Regions from separate parts of the Fictibacillus sp. NRS-1165 genome, predicted to be linked through region 3. Evidence: riboswitches for the same ligand, from Rfam matches in the RefSeq annotation. Region 3 holds a riboswitch; each other region holds the start of a gene.

Region 1 (3,255 bases), on a different contig from region 3:
TTCGCGATAGGAACGCTGGTTGACTTTCTTAGAACCGCCGCGGATTCTGTTGTTTCCCTCAGCCAAGCTTTAATAACCGGCAGCTCTCCGGAAGGCAGAAGCTCCTGAATTTTTCTTTTGGTACGTTCATTTAATGCATACTCAGACAGAATTTCTCTGATTTTATTGAATTCCAGCATTTTATTCGTAAAGGTGTTCAATGGTCGTTGCCTCCTCTTTTTTTAACACATTACCGTTACACCATGTTTTATGAATGGTTCCTGCCGTCCCTCCTTCCGGGAACAGGGCCAGAACATGCCAATGAAAAAGGCAGAAATGGACCGCCGTCATTTCTGCCTGTTAATCATTTTCGTGGAGAAGGATGCGCCTCTCTGTACAGCCTCGCCCTATGCTTTGGCAGCTGTAAAAAGCATAAAAAATACGCCCAAAGAGCGCGGCATCGTTCGGTGCACTAAATACGCACACGAAAATGAGAAATGTTGTATGCTGACCGCTGTTCTTAACTATTGGTGGCCGCAAAAAGACATAAAGGTACAAACCGATTCAAACACGGTCTTTTTGCTCCAGCTATCCAATTCGATTAGTTAAGAACGTGAACGCTCATCCACACAACTCCCTTCCTTTTATTACTCCCATCATATGTAAAATACTTTTCATTGTCAACCTGATGACATAAAAAAATCCGCAGAGAGTAAAAGGGCTCTCCACGGATCTATCTTTATTCGGCTACAAGAACTTTTTCTCTCTCTGTTCCACTGCTGCTTTTTGAAAGCCGGACCGGATAGATGCTGTTCACCGGAATAAAATCATCCTGTGTTGAAGGCAGAGGGCCATCATAAAGCAAAGCAGCAAGAGAAGCATGAGAAAACCTGAGAGAAGTCCGGTCTAAAATGGTACCATGCTTTTCAAGCGATGCCACCCTATCTTTTGTAAAATCTACTTTGTCACCGATTAGAAGGTAGGTACGATCTCCTTGTTCCTGTTTTTTTTGTGTTACTGCCGATACTGCCGGTTTATCTCTGTACGCTTCTCCTGTTTCATAAATGGATAAGAAATCTTCCACGATGGCACTTGCCGTAGCTTCTGCCCCAGCTCCCGGCCCCTGCAAGGTCAAACAGCCGAGAAGATCGGTCTGAATACGGACGGCATTATCGACACCTTCCACTCCGTATAAGGAATGATCACTGTCTACAAATACAGGCTTCACTTCAAGATTCAGACTTTCGTTCAAAAGGACGAGATGCTTCACCCGAAGTCCGATCTGCTCCGCCAGCTGAATCTCCTCAAGGAGCACATTTCCAATCCCTTCAACCTGCACTTCTTCCCAGGAAGGCTGAACGCCATAAATCCATTTACTCAGCACCATCGCCTTATAAAAGGCGTCCAAGCCCTCAACGTCATTCGTTGGATCCGGCTCTGCATATCCTTTTTGCTGTGCCAGTTTCAGTGCTTCCTCAAAGGAAGAACCGGTCGTTCTCATGTGTGAAAGAATGAAATTGGACGTCCCGTTTAAAATGGCCTCCACATGCTGAATCCGATTGATTCTTAAAAGCTCCCTCAATGTTCTCAATATCGGTATCCCGCCGCCTACACTTGCTTCATAGATAAACCGCACACCTTTTTCCGCTGCACGTTCAGATAATTCCTCTCCATGACGGGCGATTAGATCCTTGTTGGCAGAAATCACGTGGCAGCCTGCTTCAAGTGATTGAATGATATAGGTTCGGGCGGGCTCAATCCCCCCGATGGCCTCGATGACCACATCTGGCGCTTCTTCCCCGATCGCCTTCTCAAAATCTGATGTCACCGGCACCCCTCCTACGGTAGGCCTTGATTTGGAAGGATCCTTAATTAATATACTGGACAGCCTCAGATGTTTTCCCAGCAACTCTTCTAAAGCTCCTTTTCTTTCTACAATGGATGAATACACACCCGTGCCAACCGTTCCCAATCCAAGCAATGCAATTTTAATTTCATTCATTGTCAACACTCCCTGTAATCTATAATTTTTAGTAAAAGACTGAATAATTAGTACCTGCCAGAAGGCAAAAGAAAAAACCTCATCATAAGAAGAGGTTTGCAGCAGCGGCCCTCCTCTTATCATCCAGGGTCTTTTCCTGCAGGTAGTAGCACCTTTTCAGACCTGTGTCTGAAGGTTGCCGGGCTTCATCGGGCCTTTCCCTCCGCCGCTCTGGATAAGAGTATTTCATTAGAATGAAACATGTTATGTAGCACTTTATTTTTTTAGTACAAAAAACCCCCTTATCATAAAGATAAGAGAGCTTTAGGTTCCCGTTCCGTCTCTTATCTCTCAAAGTTTTACCTTTGAAGGATTTGGCACCTTTTCAGACGTATGCCTGAAGGTTGCCGGGCTTCATCGGGCCTTTCCCTCCGCCGCTCTTGATAAGCTTCATTAAATTATTCTAACTCTATCATGGCAGTATGGATAGCGTCAACCATTATTCAGATATTTCAAGATTCAGCGGCAAATGCTTTTGGTATGATAGAAATACATAACTAAAAGGGGTGGAACGTTTGGGCAGGAAAATTGTGTTTACCGGTGGAGGTTCAGCGGGGCATGTCTCTGTCAACCTGGCGCTGATTCCCTTGTTCCTGGCAGAAGGCTGGGACGTCAGCTACATCGGATCTAAAGGCGGAATTGAACAGCAGCTGACAGAATCCATTGATGGGGTGCGCTATTACAGTATCTCAACCGGAAAGCTTAGACGCTATTTCGATTGGAACAATTTTAAAGAACCGTTCCGTGTCGTGAAAGGGGCTTTTGAAGCGTTTCGGCTCATTAAGACAATAAAACCAGATGTAGTCTTTTCAAAAGGCGGTTTCGTTTCTGTACCTGTAATACTCGGGAGCCGGATGAACAAGGTACCTATTGTGACACATGAATCCGACCTTAGCCCAGGGCTTGCCAACCGGCTATCACTTCCCTTCGCAAAGAAGGTATGTACAACCTTTCCCGAAACCGCTGACCAGCTCCCAAACGGTAAAGCAGTATATGCGGGTGCAGTGATCCGTACAGATCTGCATAAAGGGAACGCAGCAAATGGGAGGGCTTTTTGCGGTTTTACTTCCCGCAAGCCGATTATCCTGATTATGGGCGGGAGCCTCGGATCAAAAAAAATAAACGAGTCTGTACGATTAAGCCTGGATGCCCTGCTCCCCCGATATCAAATTGTTCATCTATGCGGGAAAGGGCAGATGGATGGTTCAATCAGAAGAAACGGCTATGTTCAGTTT
Region 2 (3,255 bases), on a different contig from region 3:
TTTTCATCTCCGCCGCTGCACCCGCTCAAGAATGCCGACATTAAAACCCCGATGACTAAAATGATCAGTGAATATTTTTTCATAAGATTTCCCTACTCCCTTTTTCTCTTTTTATCTTCTTCTAATTTTTCTGGACAATATGTTTCCTGCGCTCTGCAGCCCTTGTACAAGGATGACGAGCAGAACGACAGTGACGATCATGACGTCTGTATCAAATCGCTGATAGCCATAGGCAATGGCCAGATCACCAAGGCCTCCGCCCCCGACAGCCCCTGCCATCGCTGAAGCACCCACCAAACCAATCGTAGCAATCGTAAACGACAGGATTAGTGAGCTGAATGCTTCCGGCAGTAGGATGCGGAAAATGGTCTGCCAAGGTGTAGCCCCCATCGCTTCTGCGGCTTCGACAATACCCGGATCGATCTCAAGCAGGCTGTTTTCCACGAGCCTTGCGATATAGGGGCCGGCATATACAATCAATGGTACAATCGCGGCGGATGTCCCGATGGAAGTACCGACGATAAATCTTGTAAACGGGATAATCGCCACCATTAAGATGATGAACGGTATCGAACGCAATACGTTTACAATCGCATTTAAAATATTAAAGACAGCCAGGTTCTCAAGAATGTGACCTTTCCTCGTAACTACGAGCACGACGCCAAGCGGAATCCCGATGGCAGCCGAGAACAAAAGGGAAAAACCGACCATTGTTAATGTGTCACCGGCTGCATTTAAAATGTCGACCCAAAATGTACTCCAATCAACTTGCATGAGATGCAACCTCCCTAACTTGTACTTCGCTTTGGTTCACGAAAAAGATCGCTCTTCTGATTTCCTGTTCGTCACCAATCAATTGGACAACAAGATTTCCGAAAGGCACGTCTTGAAGTTCTGTGACATGGCCGTACAGTACACTGACATCCACGTTGAATTTTTTAGCGATCTGCGAGAGCAGCGGCTGGCCGGTGGAAGCTCCGGTAAAGACGATCCTGAAAATCTTATGATTGCGGTCCTGCTTCTTAAGCAGGACTTTCAGGGATTCAGGAAGTTCATCCTGAAGAACCGAACTGACGAAGCGCGTTGCCGTCTCCGTTTGAGGCTTCGCAAACACATCAAAAACGCTCCCCTTCTCGATCACCTCTCCCCCTTCCATCACAGCGACGGAATCGCAAATTTCGCGAATGACATTCATCTCATGCGTAATGATGAGAATGGTAATGTTATATTCTTTATTGATTTTTTTTAAGAGCTTTAAAATACTGGCCGTCGTCTGCGGATCCAAGGCCGAAGTGGCCTCGTCACACAATAGCACTTCCGGATCCGTGGATAGCGCCCGGGCGATACCTACCCGCTGTTTTTGTCCGCCGGAGAGCTGGTCGGGATATTTATGACCGTGCTCTGTCAAACCTACAAATTCCAGCAGATCATTCACCTTCTCCTTAATGGCGGATTTCTTCACCCCGAGCAGGTAAAGCGGCGTCGCAATATTATCAAAAACCGTCTTTGCATTGAGCAGATTAAAATGTTGAAAGATCATGCCGATATTTTTCCGTTTTCTTCTCAAGTCTTTTGGAGACAATCCAGCCATGTCGTCTTCCCCGACAAAAACGTGTCCTGATGTCGGCTTCACCAGAAGATTTACACAGCGGAGCAAAGAGCTCTTTCCTGCTCCGCTATAACCTACAACTCCGTAGATCTCTCCTTTTTTCACCTCAAAGCTCACATTGTTTAGCGCTCTGACCTTATTTTTGCCACTCTCATAAAATTTGGTTACCTCTTCAAATCGAATCAATGGCTCCGTTCTCCTTCCTTCACTATCGCTTCCCTAAACAGCAAAAAGGCCTCTTCTTGAAAACAAGAAGAGGCCTAAGCATCAAAGAGTCGCTGATCTCTTCTTATCTTCCAAGCGTCATCGCTTGCCGGACTTGGCACAGTATTCCGAGTAAAACAGGAACCCGCTGCCGAGGCTTCAAAGGGCCAATCCCTCCACCTCTCTGGATAAGAAAAATATATATTTAATTACAACTAAAAAATCTCTTCCTAAAGAAAGAAGAGATGAAGTATCCATAAGGAAACGAGCTGCTCTTCTTATCTTCCAAGCCCATAAGGAACTTGCTGGAATTGGCACAGTGTTTTTCTAAATGAAAAACCCGCTGCCGAGGTATCACAGGGCCATATCCCTCCACCTCTCTGGATAAGAAACACGTTCATATTTTGTTGATGTTACTTATCTTAAACCATACTTTACTCGCATGTCAAATCTTTTTTCAGGGTTCTCTGATCAGAATAAAACACGGCTTTCATCAGAGCTAGCCAGACAGCTCCCCAAGCCACTCCCGCAAGGACATCCGTAAAATAGTGGATGCCTAAATAAACTCTGCTGAGCGAGACAAAACCGATATGAAGTGATAATAACATCATCTTTGTTTTTCTTGACAGCCTTTTCGTTAACATGACCAATACACCATACATTGCCGTAGCATTCATCGCATGTGCACTTGGAAATCCATATCTAATAAAAAACGGTTTTGTCGAGGGAGCGCGATAGTCCCATTTCTTTCTTAAAATCGAATTAACCCAGCGGCAGCCTGCCAAGTTAACAACCAAAAATAACGCTTTCCTTCGCTGTCCCTTCTGGCTGTATCGGCACGCTGACAGGAGTGTCGCTGGAATCAGCACAAAACCCGAACCAATAATGGAGTACAGCCTCAGAAAAATATCGATAACCTGTATGCCCCGCAACGAAAAAAAAGCGGAGCTGGTTTTTCGGTCCATTTTCATCCAATAAGCATTTTTACGAAGTTTAACCATTACATTCAACAGCAAGATCCCGATAAATATAATGCTAAATACAGCTCTCTCATCGTTTTTCATTTCTGCCCTCACTTCTAAATACATCTATGTACCTATCGTTTCATGAGGCACACTAATTTATTCACGGTCTTTCTGTTACTGGAACCCTCGCCTATAGTTTTACCGCTTCTTTTTCTAAAAACACCATGATACTTCCATGCTCGACTTTTTGCACATAGCGTTCAGCGGTTCGTTCAGAGAGGTCCAATGACATCAAAAGTTCTTTAAGGTCGTCCTCCGAGTCTTCACCGAACATGGATGCAAATGGACCGGCAGCAAGCAGCGGGCCTATACCTGGAACACCAAGGCCCGGTACCGCTATGGCACCGCCAATACCGCTCAGAAAACCTGCAATTGTACCGTAAGCCGCTTCATTTACATCTTCATCCAAATGTTCTT
Region 3 (3,255 bases):
GCTCGTTCGTTTCTGAGTGGCTCAACGGTGCAGTCGGTTCATCCAAAATAAGAAAACGGCATTGTGCTGATACGGCACGGGCAATGAGCACCATCTGTTTTTGTGCAAGAGTCAGTTCACTGACCAGCATTTTAGATGAAACGCTGATGTTCATCTCTTCTAAAATTCGCGTGGCTTTCTTATGCAGCGGTTTCCAACCTACCAGCTGCTTTCTGCCCATTTCGTTGACCAGACCATGGAGCAAAATGTTTTCTCCAACCGTTAAATAGGGGATCAGAGCGGTATCTACCTCTTGATGCACGATTTGAATTCCCTCTTCCAAAGCATCCCTCGGTGAAGTGATGACCGCTTTCCTTCCGTCCAAATGAATCTCACCCGTATAATGGCTGTAAGCCCCTGACAGAACCTTCATGAGAGTCGACTTTCCAGCCCCATTTGCCCCGATCAGCGCATGAACCCGTCCAGTCTCACTGGCAAAGCTCACATGATTCAAAGCCTTTACCCCCGGAAACTCGATACTTATATCCTTCATCTCCAACAGAGCCATCCGCTTCTCCCCTTTCCTCAAAGCAAACACTCTCTTCAGCTTAGAAAGAGAGCGCGCGTTATCATTTAATACTTGATTTACTTAAAGTTACTTTTGGTAGTGATCCTTCAGCGTCTTCATCCAATCTTCTTCAAACGCTTCGGATTTTCCCCAGCCTTTAATTTCCTTGGACAGGTTTACCATGTTCACGCCTTCGTTTGACTTTTGAAGATCCTTTTGTGAAACCAAAGAAGCCTTCAGATCATACGTTGGTGGGGTTTTTTCTCCAGCAAGCTTTTTGGAAAGAATTCTCATATCCACTGCTCCAATAAGCTTAGGATCAACAGCTGCTGTGTATTTCCAAGGGCTGTCCTTCTTCTGGATCTCTTGAAGGTCTGCGTTGGAGACATCGATTCCATAGATTTTAATCTCGTTGCGTCCAGCTTCTTTAATCGCACGTGCGGCCCCGATCGCAAAGGCATCCCAGGTGGCAAATACCGCGTCGATTTCGCCTTTTTTATGTTTGTTGAGCATCGCTGTTACCGCATTTTGCGTCTGGACTGATGTATCCGCTGAAGCGACTCCAAAGCGCTCGATTTCTTTGATTCCCGGGTTGTTCTTTAATGTCTCTTTATAAACGGCATTGCGTCGCACCATCGGCGGGAACCCGTCGACCCAGAGGTACACGATGTTGGCTTTCCCTTTATTTTCTTTCACGAGCTGATCAAGGGCAAGCTTGGCAAGAGCCTCATCATCTTGAGAAGTCAGAGTGACACCATCTACTTTTGCGAGGTCTGGATTGGAATCGAATGTCACGACGCTCTTTCCTTTTTCCCGCAGCTTCTTAATGTCGTTAATGGTAGCTGCATCGTCACCGTGAGAGATGATGAAACCATCGTAATTCTCCTCGGCCGCCTGGGCGATCGCATCGTGAAACTTGGCGGTATCACCGTTTGCTGTATAGGTATCAACCGTAAAACCAAGTGCCTCTCCTTCCGCTTTAGCGCCGGCTAAAAACTGTGCCGTATGATCATCACCACCGATTTTGCGGATGACCTTGATCCGTGCTCCCTGTCCTTTAGCAAACCGCTTCGGCACGTTATCAAACGACACCTTCTCATGTTTTCGGGCGTTAATCGTATCGCTGCCGGATGAACACCCTGTTAATAAAAGTGATAAAGCGACCACTGAGACAGCCGCGCTTTTAATGAATTTTTTCATTTCCCCAACTCCCCATTTTTTGTATCCTACTCTCTTCAAGGTGATTTTGTACAGGCAACAAGCCCATGTCCACGAAAAAAAAACCTCTCCGGAAAAGAGAGGTTTCATCGTTTTTTTATGTATACCGATTCCGTCCTCTCTTATCTCTCAAAACAGCCTGCTGTTTTGCTGGAATTAGCACCAATTCCATTACGGAACGGTTGCTGGGCGTCATAGGGCCAGTCCCTCTGCCACTCTTGATAAGAGAATGAATATTTATTTTTTTGAAAATATAGTTATTACTTTAATCGGCAGAAGGGGGAAAGTCAATAATTTTTTATAGAATTCCGAGGAAGCAGCAGGATTGTTCTTTGTGTATCTTCTTAACTGTAAAAAACCTCTCCGGCAAGAGAGGTTTGCCACTTAGCCCATTTGATCCCCGCCAAAAATCGCCACATTCTGCACCTCCGTACCAAACTCCCGGCCGTTCCACTTCATGGTGGTCTGCACATAGCCGAGGCGGTCGGCGTTATATCGGCCGGCGATGTTTTGGTAAGCGAGCAGCTCATAGACCCCATTTCGGTCAAAATCAACAGGGTAAAGGCCGGCTAATGGAGAGACAAAGCCCTGGATCGGTGATTTTAACGTTCCATCCGCATTATAGATCTCCGATAGATATTCCTTGTTTTTTGTACTTAGATCGATGATGAATGTTTGGCGCACATTAATGCTGTTGACCTGGGCTTTATATTGGTTCAGGTAAAAGACACTGTACTTGTATCTGTTATTGAAAACCTCGGAGTCAAATAGCGGTCGGAATTGTCCGTTTCTGAAGGCGAAGATATAGGCGTTGATCATCCCGCCGCTGCCTCCCGTATCCATGACCACCATGATGTCTTCTACCTTATCCCCTGTAAAATCGCCAAGAAAGAGGGTAGGATTGTATCCTGAATTTTCTTTGAGCGGAATCCTTGTGTACCTGTTCGTTCTTCCGTCCTGAACGACGGCTTCAATGTTCACCCAGTACGGACTGTGCGGTGTTTTTTCAGCCATGAGATAAACCGTATCAATCGCACCGTCGCCGATTACATTTCCCCTTTTTATATCAACTTCCTGCCGCTGTCTGTACATTCGTGGTCCCCGCCTTTCGATTTCAATAAAACAGTATATGCACAATTGTCTTGTTTTGGTTTTTATCCAGCAATCGTGATAAACTACATAAAAATAACGCCGTTCAAGCGGCAAGCAGGTGCAATCGTGGATATTAAACAATTACAGTATTTTATTGAAGTAGCCAAATATAACAGCTTCACCCGGGCAGCTGATGCTCTTTTCATAACCCAGCCGACCATCAGCAAAATGATCAAAAATCTGGAGGACGAGCTTGGCGTCGTTCTCTTTGACAGATCGCGAAAAGGACTGACCTTGACGGATGCCGGACGGACCATTTTTGAGCAGGCGAAGCTCGTCGATAAAGCGTTCAACAATCTGGAAATGGAGCTGGATAACCTCGTCGGCTTAAAAAAGGG

Evidence for each region. Region 3 has a riboswitch for S-adenosylmethionine ahead of ABHN01_RS04950 (sugar ABC transporter substrate-binding protein). Riboswitches for the same ligand answer to the same signal wherever they lie in the genome.
Region 1: another riboswitch for S-adenosylmethionine. It lies ahead of ABHN01_RS06915 (homoserine dehydrogenase); the one in region 3 lies ahead of ABHN01_RS04950 (sugar ABC transporter substrate-binding protein).
Region 2: another riboswitch for S-adenosylmethionine. It lies ahead of ABHN01_RS22630 (methionine ABC transporter ATP-binding protein); the one in region 3 lies ahead of ABHN01_RS04950 (sugar ABC transporter substrate-binding protein).

Annotation. Positions count from the first base shown of each region.
Region 1 is NZ_JBDPNU010000018.1:25,495-28,749, reverse strand. Features, by position in the region: gene ABHN01_RS06925 (endonuclease MutS2) at 1-200, opposite strand, end outside; gene ABHN01_RS06920 (hypothetical protein) at 295-588, shown strand; gene ABHN01_RS06915 (homoserine dehydrogenase) at 719-1,981, opposite strand; SAM riboswitch class I at 2,095-2,202, opposite strand; SAM riboswitch class I at 2,302-2,410, opposite strand; gene ABHN01_RS06910 (undecaprenyldiphospho-muramoylpentapeptide beta-N-acetylglucosaminyltransferase) at 2,536-3,255, shown strand, end outside.
Region 2 is NZ_JBDPNU010000065.1:4,641-7,895, reverse strand. Features, by position in the region: gene ABHN01_RS22640 (MetQ/NlpA family ABC transporter substrate-binding protein) at 1-83, opposite strand, end outside; gene ABHN01_RS22635 (methionine ABC transporter permease) at 112-774, opposite strand; gene ABHN01_RS22630 (methionine ABC transporter ATP-binding protein) at 764-1,795, opposite strand; SAM riboswitch class I at 1,896-2,008, opposite strand; SAM riboswitch class I at 2,089-2,204, opposite strand; gene ABHN01_RS22625 (phosphatase PAP2 family protein) at 2,248-2,877, opposite strand; gene ABHN01_RS22620 (general stress protein) at 2,969-3,255, opposite strand, start outside.
Region 3 is NZ_JBDPNU010000013.1:18,110-21,364, forward strand. Features, by position in the region: gene ABHN01_RS04945 (sugar ABC transporter ATP-binding protein) at 1-547, opposite strand, end outside; gene ABHN01_RS04950 (sugar ABC transporter substrate-binding protein) at 635-1,747, opposite strand; SAM riboswitch class I at 1,885-1,993, opposite strand; gene ABHN01_RS04955 (hypothetical protein) at 2,150-2,923, opposite strand; gene cidR (cidABC operon transcriptional activator CidR) at 2,984-3,255, shown strand, end outside.